4 regions of the Pantoea sp. CFCC18177 genome follow, and region 2 is predicted to be linked to each of the others. Evidence: predicted binding sites of a transcription regulator. Region 2 holds the regulator's gene; each other region holds the start of a gene.
The links. The regulator Fur, encoded in region 2, represses iron uptake genes when iron is present. The targets are predictions, from matches to a motif close to ATAATAATGAGAACNACTATCAA.

Region 1 (4,204 bases), on a different contig from region 2:
TGCCGCACACGGCAGTAACACACCCCAGCCACTGTCCAGGCGTTTACCCATCATCCAGCTCACACCCCATAAGCCGCAGGCGGCCATCATCGCCATGATCATCGCGCAACCCTCAAATGATAAATATTCGTATTATCATATGACAACATTTCTCATCTTGCAGCGATTTTTTTTAGCTAAGTGACGTTGGATGACAGATTTACTGAAAAATGCTAAATTGCCGCCGATAACATTTTCAATAACACAACAATAACGTGCTCACTATCCGGTTTGCGGGATTAATTCCCTCGGGTAGCGCTTTGATATTTCAGGGCTGTCACGAGTAATAATAATGAAATTACAATCTTATGATGAGTTGAAACACAGCAAATATCGGCTTTCGCTGATGCTTTTTTTGTTTTTAAATGTCGCCGTTTCGCTTTTTTGCCTGTTACCTTTTTTAGGCACAGATAGCCCGGTAAGTTCGCTGCCAGTGGGGTTGGTCGCCGCTTTTAGCCTGACATTACTGACAATCTGTTTAGTGATGCCAAAACAAAAATTACCGCTATTAAATCCTGTCGCCCTGATATTAGGTGCGCTGTGGGCCTGGCATATTAACCATAGATATCATCAGGTTTTTTATTTCGATGGCAGCTTTTTAATAATCAGCTTGTTAAGCGTGTTCTTTGTCAGTGCGATTGCGCTGAGTGATTATTTGATTGCATTCTGTTTACACATTACGCCGCCAGTATTAACTGTGCTGTTATTAGATGATGGCCAGCATTTAGTGATGATCATATTCACTATTGCCCTGCCATTAATCGGTTTCTCATTGCACCATTTAATGCGCCGCCGCTTTGATACGTTTACGCGACGCCTGGTGAGCCAACTGTATGAGGAAAAAGAGAGTTTCAGCGATTTGAGTATGCTGGACCCGCTGACGGGCCTCTACAACCGCCGCGGACTCAAGAATCGACTGGATACCATCATGGAAAACCATGCGGGTAGTCATTATGTGTTGTTGCTGGATATCGATCACTTCAAAGCCTATAACGACAACTATGGCCATGCGATGGGCGACCAGGCCCTGGCGCGCGTCTCCGTTGCCATTCGTGATGCGGTGCGTTCCCGTGATGTGGTGACACGTTACGGTGGGGAAGAGTTTCTGGTGTTGATGACCAACGTCAATGCCTCGATTGCGATGAAACTGGCAGAGCGGATACGTCAGTACGTGGTGGATTTAGAGATCCCCCACCGCTTTAACGAAAAGGTCTCTACCCATGTCACCATCAGTGCGGGCATCGCCCCGATTTTCGCTGAAGATTTTGATCAGGCGGTGTCGAATGCAGATCGTGCACTGTACGTGGCAAAAAATCAGGGCCGAAACACTATTCTGGCGTGGGAAGATTTGCCGAAACTGAGTTCGGTGAGCAGCGAGTTACAGTAAAATCAGACATATAACGAAGCAGCGCGATTTATCGCGCTGTTTTTTTATGCGTACGAAACCCGGCGGGTTAAATGCCAACGTTACGGTGGTTGTGCTGATGACACCTTGTCCATTAATCTGGTAACGATTATCATTTGTTTCTCGATTCCCGTTATCACTCAGGACCGGCATGCCGATTATCACGCATCAGGATCATCGCTACAGCGAGCATCCCCTGATCTTTATGCAGAGCGACCGCACTTTAGCGAGCGCGCTGGAAGATCTGATGCGCGATCAACGCAGCTACATGCTGGATAACGTGAAGCTTGGACAACCCGCCCCGGCCGGAACTTTGACGCTCGCCGAATGGTCGAAACCCGTGCATTATCGCCGCCTGACCCAGCGCTACAGCGATTACCTGTATCGCAATCACCCTGATGTGCAGCAGGAAGCCAAGCCGCTGCAATCACTGTGGGCGCAGTGGTATTTTGGATTGCTGCTCTCACCACTGATGCTGATGCTACTGCAGGAACCACGGGCACTGAGCTGCGCGCCACATCTGATTCATGTTGAGTTCCATGAGAATGGTCACCCTTGCGCCTTCTGGATTGATGTGCAGGAAGACAGCGAGGCTCGCTACCTCAGCGCACAGCAGCGTATCGATCGCCTGATCCAGCAATGTCTGATACCCGCCGTCAACGGCATGACGCAGCACGGTGATATCAATGCGAAACTCATCTGGAACAACATGGGTTTCTCATTTTACTGGTTCCTGGGTGAGCTGAAAAACCAACTGCCTGAGCACGTTATTGCGCAGTTGCAACAGGCGCTGTTCTTTACCCAGACACTCTTAGATGGCAGTGACAACCCACTGTACCGCACCATGATCCCGCGCAACGGTGAAATGGAACGTCGTAGTTGCTGCCAGCGCTATCGTATTCCTGATGTTGAACGTTGTGGTAACTGCACGTTAAAAGTGGTTTAACCTCCGCGCATTCTGTTACAGATTCTCTTTTTATCTCGTTTACACTTTTCCCCCCTTATGGCAGCTTTTAGTCTCTGTTTTTGCCGGAGAAAAAAATGAGCCTGGAGTCGGTACGGCACTTCTTTGCCGAACATGCACCTGATATCGATATCATCGAGATGCCAGAGAGCACCGCCACGGTAGAACTGGCCGCACGCGTTCATGGCGTGATGCCTGGGCAAATCGCCAAAACCCTGTCGTTGAAAGTGAAAGATGCCATTGTGCTGATTGTCACGCGTGGGGATGCCCGCCTCGACAACCGCAAGCTGAAAGCCGCGCTCGGTGCCAAGGCACGCATGCTCAGCGTCGATGAAGTGGTGAACTGGACCGGTCATCCGGTGGGTGGCGTTTGCCCGTTCGGATTAGAGAATCCCCTGACCGTCTATTGTGATGTGACGCTGCGCAGCTTTGAAGAAGTGTTGCCCGCTGCTGGCTCAATCCACAGCGCCGTGCGCATTTCACCGCAGCGAATGGCTGACCTCACTGCGGCGAAATGGATTGACGTCTGCGAAACGCTCTAACGTTGCTCGCGCGCCACAGCACCAGAGATTTCGATGCCGCGCGTCTCCCGTCCAAAGGCGACAAACACGCAAATCAGTACCGCCACCGTCCCTGCAACAATGGCCATCCCGAGGCCATAGTTGCCGCCGTGGGCCTCTGCAATCCGTGACTGCAAGGTCGCATTGACGGAGGCAATCAGATTACCCAGTTGATAAACAAAGCCAGGCAGCACCGCACGGGCGTTTGCCGGCACCAGCTCGGTAAGATAGGTAGGAACAACACCCCACGCGCCCTGCACCATGAATTGCATCAGGAATGCGCCGATGCCAATCATCCACGAGCCGCTTGAAAACGCCCACAATGGCAGCACCGGCAGCGCGAGGAAAGACGCCAGAATAATCGCTTTCTTGCGGCCAATACGTTCTGACAATGCGCCAAACGTGATCCCGCCGAGCATCGCCGCAATGTTGTAGCTGATAGCGATAATACTGACGGTATGGGGATCAAACTGATGCTGCACCTTCAGGAAGGTGGGATAGAGATCCTGTGTACCGTGGCTGAAGAAGTTAAAGCACGCCATCAGCAGCACCATATAGATACAGATCTTCCAGTGCTGACGAATGATTGGTAGCAGTGCCGTGCTCTCTTTTCTCTCACGCGCTGCCAACCACACCGGCGATTCCGGCACTTTGAAATAGATGAACGGCAGCAGCAGAATCGGCAACGCGCCAATCAGGAACATACCTCGCCAGCCCACCGCTTCGAAAAACAGCCCAAAAATAATCGATGCCAGCAGATAACCGCAGGGATAGCCTGCCTGGAAAATACCGGACATCAAACCACGTGAGCGGTCGGGGATGGTTTCCATCGCCAGAGACGATGCCACCCCCCAGATTCCGCCCATCGCCACGCCGTAAATCACGCGGAACGCCAGGAAGGCAGAGAAATTGGGTGACCAAGCCGACAGCAGTTCGAACAGTGAAAACATCACGATATTAAGCATCAGGATCGGGCGTCGGCCATATTTCTCAGCAAGACGACCAAAAATCAATGCGCCAATCGGTCGTACCGCAAGCGTGAGCATAATGGCAATGGAAACATCGGAGACGCTGGTGTTGAAATACTGGGCAAGATCGCTGAGTACAAACACCAGGATAAAGAAATCGAACGCATCCAGCGTCCAGCTGGCGAAACTGGCAAAAGCCACGTTTCGCTGGGTCGCAGTCCAGTTGAACATAGGGGTATCCTGTCTGATTGCTTCCGGTTCGTTGACC
Region 2 (4,204 bases):
TGCAATGGCTGGGCTTTGACTGGAGCGGAGACATTCGTTACTCCTCAGACTACTTTGACCAATTGTTTAACTACGCGGTTGAGCTGATCAATAAAGGTCTGGCTTACGTTGACGAACTGTCAGCGGATGAGATCCGTGAATACCGCGGCACGCTGACCGCACCGGGTAAAAACAGCCCGTATCGCGATCGCAGCGTGGAAGAGAACTTAGCGCTGTTCCAGAAAATGCGTGATGGCGGCTTCGAAGAGGGTAAAGCTTGCCTGCGCGCAAAAATCGACATGGCGTCCAGCTTTATCGTGATGCGCGATCCGGTGTTGTATCGCATTAAGTTTGCCGACCACCACCAGACCGGTGATAAGTGGTGCATCTACCCGATGTACGACTTTACTCACTGCATCTCTGATGCCATCGAAGGCATTACGCACTCGCTCTGCACCCTGGAGTTCCAGGACAACCGTCGTTTGTACGACTGGGTACTGGACAACATCACCATTCCTCAGCATCCGCGTCAGTACGAATTCTCGCGCCTGAATCTGGAATATGCGGTGATGTCGAAGCGTAAGCTGACGCAACTGGTTACCGAGAAAGTGGTTGAAGGCTGGGATGACCCACGCATGCTGACCGTTTCAGGTCTGCGCCGCCGTGGCTACAGCGCTGCGTCCATTCGCGAATTCTGTCGTCGTATCGGTGTCACCAAGCAGGACAACATCGTTGAGATGGCCTCGCTGGAATCTTGCATTCGTGACGATCTCAATGAGAACGCACCACGTGCCATGGCGGTTCTTGATCCACTGAAAGTGGTGATCGAGAATCTGCCAGCAGGCCATGAAGAAACGCTGACTATGCCTAATCATCCGAATAAGCCGGAGATGGGAACCCGCGAAGTGTCGTTCAGCCGCGAAGTGTGGATCGATCGTGCTGACTTCCGCGAAGAAGCCAACAAGCAGTACAAGCGTCTGGTGCTGGGTAAAGAAGTGCGTCTGCGTAATGCTTATGTGATCCGCGCTGAGCGTGTGGCAAAAGATGAAGAGGGTAACATCACCTGCATCTATGCAACCTGTGATGTCGACACGCTGAGCAAAGATCCTGCAGATGGTCGCAAGGTGAAAGGGGTGATTCATTGGGTGTCAGCGATTCACGCGCTGCCTGCTGAGTTCCGTCTTTATGATCGTCTGTTCAGCGTGCCAAATCCGGCAGCGGCAGAGGACTTCCTGACCACCATTAACCCGAATTCACTGGAAATCAAACAGGGCTTTGTCGAGTCTGGTTTGCGTACTGCTTCGGTAACTGCGCCGTATCAGTTTGAACGTGAAGGCTATTTCTGTGCGGATAGCGTCTATTCGCAGCCGGGTAAACTGGTGTTCAACCGCACTGTCGGGCTACGTGATACCTTTGCCAAAATCGGCGAGTAATCATGTTTGCGATATACCCAAAATAATTCGCGTTGCAGGAAGGCGGCAACTGAACGAATCCCCGGGAGCATACACCAGTATGTGACTGGGGTGAATGAAGGCAGCCAACGCACCTGCGGCTTGAAGTATGACGGGTATAGCACAATATGATCATCTAAGGGCGAGCAATCGCCCTTTTTTATTGCCTGTAATTCACCTCCTGCAACCATTTATGCTGCGGGCCGTGAAATCTGCTTGTTGGCTGTTATTGCGACAATTCTGACTTTAGTAAAATTAACCCATTAGCGAGTGTCAAAAACTTTTTTTCAGGTAGGCTATCCGCTCTCAGACAGGGCTCTGCGGGTTATCAAAGGAAAAAAAATGACAAGTCTCGCGTTGGAAGCTAAACACAGTGTGGTGGTTTTGCATCAGCTGATTGAACGTATTTTCAATCAAGCAGAGGGCAGCGATGACAGCATGGAACTGCTTCTGTCGCACTTTCATCCAGAATTCAAAATGGTCACACCACATGGCAAAGAACTGGACCTGAACGCGACTGAAACACTGTTTCGTCAGTTGCACGGTCAGCGTGAGGGGATGCGAATCGCCACCAGCGAACATGCCATCATTTCTCAGCAAAGCAATGAGATTACCATTCAGTATCGTGAATTACAGATGATGAACGGGACTAACCAGACCCGCATTTCGCTGGCGGTGTTGGACTGCAGCACCACCATTCCACGCTGGCGCTATCTCCACGAAACCTTTGTTGCCTGATTGCAGGCATAAAAAAACCGGTGACGAGCACCGGTTTTTTTATATTGCATAGCACACGTCATTACTTGTCGTGGAGCGTGTCGTCTTCGCGGCAGTCTCCCAGCGCACAGTGACCATAAAGGTACAGGCTGTGGTTGCTGAGTTTAATGCCATGGCGAGTCGCAATTTCACGCTGACGCGTTTCAATTGATTCGTCGCTAAATTCAATCACTTTGCCACAATCCAGGCAGATCAAATGATCGTGGTGATGTTGCTGGGTAAGTTCGAATACGGATTTACCGCCTTCGAAGTTATGACGGGTGACGATACCTGCGTCATCAAACTGGTTAAGAACGCGATATACCGTTGCCAGACCAATCTCTTCGCCCATATCAATCAGGCGCTTGTACAAATCTTCCGCACTGACATGGTGGGACTCTGGTCCTGGTCCCTGAAGCACTTCCAAAATTTTCAATCTTGGGAGAGTGACTTTCAGGCCAGCCTTCTTCAATGCGGAGTTGTTGTCAGTCATGCGGATATTGTCCTGTTACTTTGCGAGTCACTTACGGCTCAAAGGCCTTGAATGTTTAGGTCACGCATATTCTCATTTGCGTCTCATTATAGAACCCAAGCAGTGAAATGAAAACCAAGGCGTCGCGTAAAATCAACAAAAGCTGTAAGGATAAACATCGCTTATGCCATTGAGAAACGTAGTGGTTTGGGTTTCCATTTCACTCAGCCTCATTCTAAAGAGCGAGGAATAAGCGGATGACCATTGCGGGTATTCTACAGATTTGCGGGGAAAAGTTAAAAAACCGTCGCTATTATTTTCATAGGAGATTCCTTTGTTCCGATGTGAGACACCGCTCACATCGGGTAGGGAAGGGGATCAGGCTTCGATGATCTCTTTTAGTTGCAGCTCATCGAAAATCTGCTTAACCCATGCATCAACACGTTCGTTGGTCAGTTCAGGCTGACGGTCTTCGTCAATCGCCAGACCCAGGAAGTGTTTGTCGTCTGCCAGGCCCTTCGAAGCTTCGAAGTGATAACCTTCCGTTGGCCAGTGCCCAACAATAACGGCACCGTTTGGTTCAATAATGTCACGAATGGTGCCCATTGCGTCGCAGAAGTACTCAGCATAATCTTCCTGGTCACCACAACCAAACAGCGCAACCAGTTTGCCATTGAAATCAATCTCTTCCAGGGTTGGGAAGAAATCATCCCAGTCACACTGTGCTTCGCCGTAATACCAGGTCGGAATGCCCAGCAGCAGGATATCGAACGCTGCGAGATCTTCTTTGGTGCTCTTGGCAATGTCATGCACTTCGGCGACATCTTTACCCAGTTGTTTCTGGATCATTTTTGCAATGTTTTCAGTGTTGCCGGTATCGCTGCCGAAGAAAATGCCTACGATTGCCATGGGTTAGATAACCTCTTAAATCCTGATTGTGAAAGTAAGTCAGTTGACTGCACATTTAAGCGAATGATAGCAGACCAGTGAAAAGCGCGGAACGTGTAAAGCCTTAACTTTGTGTTCCTGTGTGCGGTCTGCACACGCTAAGACAGTTTGAGTTGCGCCAGCAGCATTTGTTCAATCAATTCGCTGCGACTGATGTTTTGTTGATCGGCCAAGGTGTTAAGTGCGTCAACAGCTTCGCTGGACATCTTTAGCTCAACACGACGCAGCCCACGCACTTTATCGCGCTTGAGCTGGTTACGTTTGTTGATACGTAACTGTTCGTCACGCGTCAGCAGACTGGTTTTTGGTCGACCGGGACGCCGCTCGTCTGCAAAAAGATCGAGCGTGGTACGGTCTGTCTGTTCTTTTGCCATGATTTGTGAAACTGAGTGGGCGCGAACGGCGGAAAGGCGCTGCGCGATTTATACATTATCGGCCCGACCGCGGCGAAAAAATCATCCGCGGCAAATTTTTAGCGCGACATCATACTCCAGCGCCATCCGTGACGCCAACCCTAAACCGCTAACAGCAAGCTTTTGCTTTTACAGGTTAAAAAAGCGACGAACCGCGCGCAAAACCGCATCAGGTTTTTCCGCGT
Region 3 (4,204 bases), on a different contig from region 2:
TTTACGGATGCCTTCCACAATCATTCGGGCGCCGAGCACGAACAGCAACGTAAATGCCACCCAGTGATCCCAGTTCATGATGAACTGGCTTGCGGCAAGACCAATGCCCCAGCCGATAACCGGTGTGATGGCTTCGATCACACCAAAAATCAGACCGGTGCGCAGCACCTCTTTGAACGGTGGGCGGTGCAGCGAGGCGCCTTTACCGATGGCGGCGGCAAAGGCATCCATTGACATGCCAAAGGCCAGAATGATCACAGCGTAGAAGCTCATAACGAATCTCAGGGTGCGCTTTCAAAGGGGGAAAGCGTGAATTTTTTAAGAGGTCGCTATCCTGCCACAAAAAAAAGAATAAAAAAACCTTAAAATTCAACATGTTATAGCTATGGCTAAGTTTGATAGCCAGTGCTATAGATGCCGATAATTTAACCTGAGTGAATTTATGTTGGGTAGAAGGGCCGCAACAGGTTCCTCTGTCGGCGCCTGTCTAACCTCAGAACACAACCGAATAATTCAGACCAAATGTGCGACCCCGGCCTTTGTAGGTGTAGAGTCCTGCATCGCCATAGGTTGGGCTGTAGAGGCCCGGCGCTCGCTGGCCCCACACCGTGGTGTAATCCTTATCCAGCAGGTTCTCTACGCTGAAGCTGAGTTTACCCACAGGCAGGCTGTAGCTGCCCAGCACATCGACGGTGTTATAACCCTCGATTTTCTTGCCATCTGCATCGGAGACATCGAATGTTTGTGTGCTCTGAACGCGTAGGTTCCACTCGCCTGGCGCCCAGTTCAGCCAGGCGCTGACTTTGGATGGACTGGCGCTGTCGATGGTTAGTTTTTCCCATTTACCGTCTACGCGCGTTTCTGATTTGATGATGTTGAAGTTTGAGCCCGTGCTCCATTCGCTGTCACTGAAGAAGTAGTCGACCTGACCTTCTACACCATAAATCCGACGCTTATCGTCTTCCAGATTAATCGTCATGTCGGTTTTATTGATGCTGATGGTCTTATCCGAGAGCGAATAGTAGGCCGCCAGTTGCGTGCGCAGATTATCACCGGTATAGCGCCAGCCCAGCTCGTAAGCATCAACTTTAATCCCATCCAGCTTCGAATCATTAACGTTGACGCTGTTGGTCAGGTTGTAATGCCCGTTCGCCAACTGATAGGTGCCGGAACCGTAATATTTGGCCAGATCAGGGATTTCAAAGCCCTGTGAGAAGTTGAACCAGACCTGCTGACGTTCGGTGATGCGGCCCAGAATCCCAGCATTAAACAGCAGATTATTGTAATCGGTTGAACCGCCGGGCACCGCGTCAGCTGAAGTCGCGCGACCCGTCGCGATCGCCTGCTGCTGCGCATAGCCAACAAAGTCGTCGACCTTATTTTTGGTGTATTGATAACGAACGCCACCGCTTAATGTGATGGCATCAAAGTCGTAACTGGATTGCAGGAACGGTGCCAGGTTGGTAATGCTGTAGCCAGGATAACGACCGACATTATAGGCATTCTCCAGCGTCATCCCGCCGCTTTGCGCCGCCGTGTTCAGGTCAAAGAACTGCTGATTGGCATCGAAAGTTTCGTGTTCAGCGTCCACGCCGTAAGTTAGTGTCAGGGCGTCGGTCGGTTTGCTGTTGATGGTTAGCTTGCCGCCATAGAAATCTGTTTTCTGCTGCGAAGCGCCAATGCTGGTGACGCGATTGCCGCTGAGGGTAGGGAAGGGGTAAAAGGTGAGATTTTCGTCTCGATAGTAAATCTGTGCCACCAGGTCCTGGCCGATAAAATCGGTATTGGAATACTGCAGATTAATCAGATGGCGTTCGGTGCCAGGCAGGCGGTCAGAGTTGAGATTGCCGGCGTTGTAAGCCGTCGCAGAACCCGTTACGGCCGAGAAATTCTCACCCAGATACAACCCGTGTTTACCGTCTGATTCGCTTTTAAAGTACTGCGTAGTGAGTTGCAGTTGCTGGTGCTCATCGATATTTACCGTCCCGGTGCCCATGATATCCAGACGGTCGGAGTACTGCAGTCCGGTCTGGGTATTATCAATGATCACCTCATTGCCTTTACCGTCATACCAGCCGCCATAACGCTGATAAGCAACTGACAGACGTCCGGAAGCGTTATCGTTACCACCGCTGACGGCCGCAGCGATATTCTCGTCGTGATCGTTATGGCTGTTAAAACCACTTTTGAGGCCAGTCTGCAACTCAGCCTCGGTGCCCGCCTGGCCTTTTTTGGTGACGATATTAATTAAACCGCCGGTACTGCCGCCGCCGTAGAGTGAGGTTGCCCCTGAAATGACTTCAATGCGCTCAATGTTGAAGGGATCGATAGCGTCCAGCTGGCGGCTGTCGCTGCGCGATGAATTGAGACGGACGCCATCGACCATCACCATCATTGATCGCCCCCGCATATTCATGCCGTAGTTGGTACGCCCCTGACTGCTCACGTCCATGCCGGGTATGAGCTGTGCGAGGACTTCCTTCAGCTCCTTACCGCCCTGAACCTGCTGTTCGATTTCCTGCTGCTCAATAATCCAGGTGGTTTGCGCCATTTCCGCCACGCTACGGTGTGTGCGGCTGGCGGAGACCACCATCTGATCGTCTTTGGCCTCTTCGGCCCATGCGCCTGAAGAGAGCATGGCGAGCAGGCAAGGTTTTAATACCCAGAGATACGGCTGTTTCATTTTTTATTTTCTTCCGATGAAGTGTTTAAGACAGAGTCGGTGTTCACCTTCGGGCTATGTGGTATGGGTACAGCGCAGTCAAAGCCACTCGATTCGGTGAACATTAAAACCTTATGATAAGTAAGCTATCCTCATCATATTTATGAGAATGATTATCGCGATGATAATCATTTCATTTACACTTACAACCAAAATTGTAATATTTACACACACTCAGGTGCACAAAACAGACGGATTCATAACAATTTGTGGGTCTTAAAACGCCTGAATTTCCGGGTGAGTAGTTGCATGGATAGCGGTCATCGACGACCTTGGCATCTGGCGCAGTTTTCAATGATGATGAAAATTTAATATTCTTGCGTGATCTCATGTGACAATCACTCGCGTTGAGCGCGCTAAGCATCAGGAAAAGAGATGGCTACCATTCCCAGTTACCAGGTATTCAATGTTGTTCTGTCACACAATAAATGGCTTTCTCCTTCACTGGTGAGTTGCGTGTTCACCGGCGAAGAGGTGGGCATGATGAAGATGGATGGGCCCGATCAGCGGATCAAAATACTCTTTCCGTCGGTCAATGGGGTAGCCTCTGCATTGACAGCAACCGGCGACTGGTGGGAGCAAATTAAAGCGCTTCCGCACGAGCAAAGGCCGACACCACGGACCTACACGCTTCGCCACGTCAATGCTGCCAAATGTCTTATGGAGGTTGAGTTTGTTGTCCATGGTACAGAAGGGCCTGCTTCGGCTTGGGTTATTAGCGCCAAGCCCGGAGACGCCTTACAGATTGTCGCTCCCAATAAACAACATACTGCTGACAGCGGCGGGTATGAGTGGAGACCCGGTTCCAGAGTGGAGCGCGCCTTGGTGGTGGCGGACGAGACCGCTCTGCCAGCGGTGAAAGGGATTCTTGAACAGACGGCAAAAATGTCTTTGCCGCCTTTGCTACAGATTTTCCAGGAGGTCCCGCTGACAGAAGATTGCCTCGACTGGCGCGAATATGCGTTTGCTGAAGTGTTTTGGCTGCCGCGAGACACCACAAAAACACCCCACGGCGCGGCGTTATTGCACGCGGTTAAGGAGCATGTGCACATACCTGACGACGCCCTGAGTGCAGACCAGAAAGAGGGGAGGGAAGTCGAAGATGATGTTTTATGGCATGGCGCTGAGGCGGAAGGCAGTCGATTTTATGGCTGGATAGCCGCGGAATCATCTGCTGTAAAACATATCCGGCGATATCTGGTCAGGGAACGCCATGTTGCCAGTGAAAACGTCAGTTTCATGGCGTACTGGAGCAGAGTATACCCATTTTAACAACGCCATTCGTCAGTATGAGATTGACCTCAATCCATTGCTGGCGAAGAAGTCATTGGTCTTATCGAAATATGGCTTCAGGCTGATCATCCTTAGATCGAATTTGAATCATTTTAAGACGCTCACTTGATGTTGGTGAATACCAAAGTGTTGTTCCAGGGCTTGCCAGCCTGACGCGGTAACGTGCAACGCTCTTGATTTACCCGGACG
Region 4 (4,204 bases), on a different contig from region 2:
CTTTACTTCCTCGCCTTCTGGGATGGTTTCTTTGGTGCGCTGGGAATGACCGCGCTGATGGCGGTCATTCCGCTGATTGTTGGTCGCGAGCATCTGGCGGAGGCCGGTGCACTCAGCATGTTGACGGTGCGTCTTGGTGCAATCCTGTCCCCGGCGCTGGGTGGCATGATCATTGTCGCCGCGGGCGTCGGCTGGGCATTTGCCGTTGCCGCGATAGGTACGCTGGCGACGCTCATCCCCTTGGTTCGCCTCCCCGCCCTGCAACCTGAACAACAAGAACCCGAACATCCCCTGCGCGCGCTGGCGAGCGGTATCCAGTTCGTCTGTCGTCATCCCGTCGTCGGCACGGTGGTACTGGTGGGCTTGCTACTCAGCATGATCGGTGCCGTTCGCGTGCTGTTCCCGGCGCTGGCCCTGACGTGGCAACTGGATGCCTCGGCGTTAGGATTGATGTATTCGGCCGTCCCGTTTGGCGCGATGATTGGCGCCTTTACCAGCGGTTGGGTGCGGCAATTATCGCGTCCAGGTGTGGTGCTCGTCGCCAGTGCCCTACTGGCATTTGGCTCCATCGCCGCGCTGGGTCTGATACACCATCTCGCTGCCGCGTTAGTGGTGTTAGTGTGTTACGGCTACAGCAACGCCATCGCATCACTGCTGCAGTTCATCCTGATCCAGCATCACACACCGGACGCCTTGTTGGGACGGGTGAACAGTTTAGGCACCGCACAGGACGTAACCGGAGATTCCGTTGGCGCGCTGGGTTTAGGTGCGTTGGCCCGCAGCCTGGCACCACTGAGCAGCGTATTGTGGTTTGGCGGTGTGGCAGCCGGTTTATTGATGTTGGTGGCCTTGGCCGCACGCGGTTTGCGCACGGCCAGACTAGACAATGGTGAGCATAGTCACACGCAAGCTGCTGCTTAGTGCACGAATTGCCGTTCGATGCTGCTGAGCATATTGCTGGCGCTGTAGTAATCGAGACGGAAAGTATCGTTGCCCATGGCATAAATAGCGTGCTGCTGAACCGCAGGTAAATGAGCGAGGAACGGATTCTTCGCGACCTGCGGCACGGTTTTATCATCCGCCGCAAACAGCAGCAGCGTATTACCCGTGATGCCATCGGCCATGGTTTCGCCGTTAAGCTGGATGATATCGTTGCGTTTACCCATACTGGTGCTGCCCTGCAGACTGGCGGGCGGCGCAGCCAGCGTAAAGCCTAACTCTTTTAGCAACATGCCCTGCGCCGACGCAGGCGTCCACAGGTTCATGCCACGTCCATCTTCGTAATAGACAATCGCGGATGTTGGCTGCGGCGGCAGTGTGATTGCACTGCGAACGGCGTCAACGCGTTGATCGAACTGTGCGATAACCTTTTTCGCATCTGCTTCGTGACCGGTAATGCTACCCAACTGTAACGCCAGCGCCTGCCAGCTCTTATCACCATAATCGACCACCAAAACCGGCGCGATAGTGCGCAGCTGATCGTAGAGTTTCAGCGCCGAATCACCGCCGGTGGCTGCAATCACAATCAGATCGGGCGCTTCAGCGGCAATCGCTTCGGCATTGGGCTGCGAGACATACAGCGGCTTCACATGCCGTGCGCGTGCCACCTCACTCCATTGGGTAAAAAAGCCCTGCGCATCAGATACGCTGCTGTTACGACTGGTGGCCCCTGAACCGATGAGCGGCGCATTGATCGCCAGCAACGTTCCGCTCAGCGTGACGCTGGTAGAGACAATTCGCTGTGGAGGCAGTTGCAAGGTAAGCGGGCCTTGAGGTGTTTCAAGCGTGCGCGGCCAACCTGTACTGGTTTCGGCGGCCATGGTTTTTGCAAACAGGGTAGAGAGAAACAGGAGTGCCAGAACAGGCAAACGCATCAGGTTGTCCATTACTTGATAATTGAGAATGGATATCATTATCAAAAAAAGGTGTGGGAGCAAGTGTTTTAGTTGAGGATTGATAACGGTGTGTGGGATTGCCCTCACCCCGGCCCTCTCCCACAAGCGGGAGAGGGAGGCGATCCAGCATATCTGATGCGGCTTACCTAACCGAAAAGCCGTACCTTACGGTCCCCTCTCCTTTTGGGAGAGGGTTAGGGTGAGGGGAAACAAACCGCACTACTGCTCCAGCGAATAGCGCGTCATCGGTGCCACGGCCTTAATCAACCCGTTAGCCTTCATGTAATCGCCAAACGCGGTATATCGCGCTTGATCAAAGCTCGCGCTGTGCGCGGCAAACAGCGGCAACGTTGCTTCCCAAGCCTGATGATTCAGCTTGGTGTTCAGTTCCGGATACTGCTTGATAAAGGCTTTCCACGCCTCTTCCGGATGCGCTCGCAGCCATACCACACCGGCATCTAACCCACGTAAAAACGCCGGTATGCGCTTATCCTGCGCGGCACTGTTGTTGTTTGCCAGAATGATCAGCTCATCATAAGCCGGCACGCCGTAGTCTTCCGGCTTGAACACCACCGGCTTCGCGCCTTTGTCTTTCAGGTCGATCAGCTCGTAGTTACGAAAAATGGTCATCGCGCCGTCGATTTTATGCGTCAGCAGCGCTGAGGTGGAATCCATGTTAAGACTGATGAGCTTGACGGAATCGACATCCACGCCCTGAGACTTCAGCATATTTCGGATAGCAACATCTTCCGAACCTGGCACGGCATAGCCGAGGGTTTTGCCGGCGAAATCCTTAAGTGAGTGAATATCGCTGGAGACGGTGGTTAAGGTATTCAGCGGCTGACCAATTAGCGTACCCGCGCGGATAACCGGGACGTCCTTCTCCACCAGCGTGTATAGCTGGGGCTGATAGCTAATCGCCAGATCGGCTTTGCCCGCCGCCAGCAGCAGCGGCACAGAGGCCGAATCTGCTGGCGCGATCATCTCCACATCCAGCCCTTCTTTCTTGAAAGCGCCGCTGAATTGCGCGGCAAAAATCGCGGCATGATTGGGGTTCACAAACCAATCGAGCAGCAGGCGAACTTTCTCTTCAGCGTGTGCGCTGGTGGCCAGCAACAGCAGTGCGGTGATTGCAGTACGTAGGGTGTTCAAAGTGCATCCTTATATTGAGTGCCAGAGGCGTTTTTTACGAATCAATGCCACGCTGCCGGAGAGCAGCAGCGCCAGAATCAGTAACAGCAGCAGAGCAGCAAAGCTGGTGGCGGTTTCCAGTCGTGCGTTGGATTGCATCATCAGATAACCCAACCCTTCGCTGGCTCCGACCCACTCGCCAATCACCACGCCTATCGGCGCTAAAACCACCGCCATCTGCAACCCGGAAAAAAATTGCGGCAGTGCAGCGGGCCAGCGCACATGCCAGAACACCTTCACGCGGGAGCTGTTCAGGGTATTTGCCAACTCAAGCCAGCCAGATGGCGTCCGGCACAGCCCATCGAACAGGGATAAACAGAGCGGAAAAAACACAATCAGCGCCGCTACGACTACTTTGGAAGCCATGCCAAATCCCAGCCACAGCACCAGCAAGGGCGCTAAGGCAAACACCGGGATCGCCTGGCTGGCCGTGACCAGCGGAAACAGCAGGCGGCGTAGTGTCTGGCTCCCCGCCATCAACACCGCGAGGATCACCCCGCTCCCTACGCCGAGCAGCAGCGCCAGCACAATCTCCGCCAGCGTGTATATCGCGTGATGCCACAACAGTTGACGATGCAGCCACAACGCTTCCAGCACCGCCACCGGTGAAGGCAGCAGAAACTCCGGCACGCCGCTGCGCCGCGCTAACAGCCACGCGCACAGCAGCACCGCGATCAGATAGATCGCGCTATACAGTTTTTTCATCTTGATTCAGTCGTGAGAAGAGTTTGCCCTGCGCCTGCAGCAGACCTGGGTCATCCAGAGCACGCGGCGCTTCACCGCCCGGCACCGGCCAGGCTTCGATCATTAGCGGTTGCCCATTTAGCAGCACAATGTCATCCGCCATGCGGCAGGCTTCGAGCGGATCGTGCGTCACCAGCAGCACCGTTTTGCCTTTTAGCAAGGTGGCGGTGAGGGTTTGCAGGCTGAGTTTGGTCATTACATCCAGAGTGGCGAAGGGTTCATCCATCAACACCACCTCGCGTTGCGCATACAAGGTGCGTGCCAGTGCCACGCGCTGCCGCATCCCACCGGAGAGTTGGCTGGGCGGCGCGTTGGCCACCTCGCTGAGTTTCACCTGCTCCAACAGTGCTAAAGCGCGGGGGCGATTGGGCTTT

Region 1: the regulator Fur is predicted to act here: its motif matches at 1,538-1,560, upstream of fhuF (siderophore-iron reductase FhuF).
Region 3: the regulator Fur is predicted to act here: its motif matches at 2,820-2,842, upstream of ACPUC8_RS15425 (TonB-dependent siderophore receptor).
Region 4: the regulator Fur is predicted to act here: its motif matches at 1,897-1,919, upstream of fepB (Fe2+-enterobactin ABC transporter substrate-binding protein).

What each region holds. Positions count from the first base shown of each region.
Region 1 is NZ_JBNBPL010000007.1:203,659-207,862, reverse strand. Features, by position in the region: gene ACPUC8_RS09915 (DUF1435 domain-containing protein) at 1-102, opposite strand, end outside; gene ACPUC8_RS09910 (GGDEF domain-containing protein) at 332-1,426, shown strand; gene fhuF (siderophore-iron reductase FhuF) at 1,596-2,390, shown strand; gene ACPUC8_RS09900 (YbaK/EbsC family protein) at 2,486-2,950, shown strand; gene ACPUC8_RS09895 (MFS transporter) at 2,947-4,167, opposite strand.
Region 2 is NZ_JBNBPL010000010.1:58,334-62,537, reverse strand. Features, by position in the region: gene glnS (glutamine--tRNA ligase) at 1-1,412, shown strand, start outside; gene ACPUC8_RS12535 (hypothetical protein) at 1,773-2,168, shown strand; gene fur (ferric iron uptake transcriptional regulator) at 2,230-2,679, opposite strand; gene fldA (flavodoxin FldA) at 3,037-3,567, opposite strand; gene ybfE (LexA regulated protein) at 3,705-3,980, opposite strand; gene ybfF (esterase) at 4,149-4,204, opposite strand, start outside.
Region 3 is NZ_JBNBPL010000014.1:51,515-55,718, reverse strand. Features, by position in the region: gene mntP (manganese efflux pump MntP) at 1-273, opposite strand, end outside; gene ACPUC8_RS15425 (TonB-dependent siderophore receptor) at 494-2,683, opposite strand; gene ACPUC8_RS15420 (siderophore-interacting protein) at 3,098-3,994, shown strand; gene ACPUC8_RS15415 (metalloregulator ArsR/SmtB family transcription factor) at 4,103-4,204, opposite strand, start outside.
Region 4 is NZ_JBNBPL010000021.1:7,643-11,846, reverse strand. Features, by position in the region: gene entS (enterobactin transporter EntS) at 1-921, shown strand, start outside; gene fepB (Fe2+-enterobactin ABC transporter substrate-binding protein) at 918-1,874, opposite strand; gene ACPUC8_RS18970 (ABC transporter substrate-binding protein) at 2,115-3,047, opposite strand; gene ACPUC8_RS18965 (ABC transporter permease) at 3,057-3,791, opposite strand; gene ACPUC8_RS18960 (ABC transporter ATP-binding protein) at 3,775-4,204, opposite strand, start outside.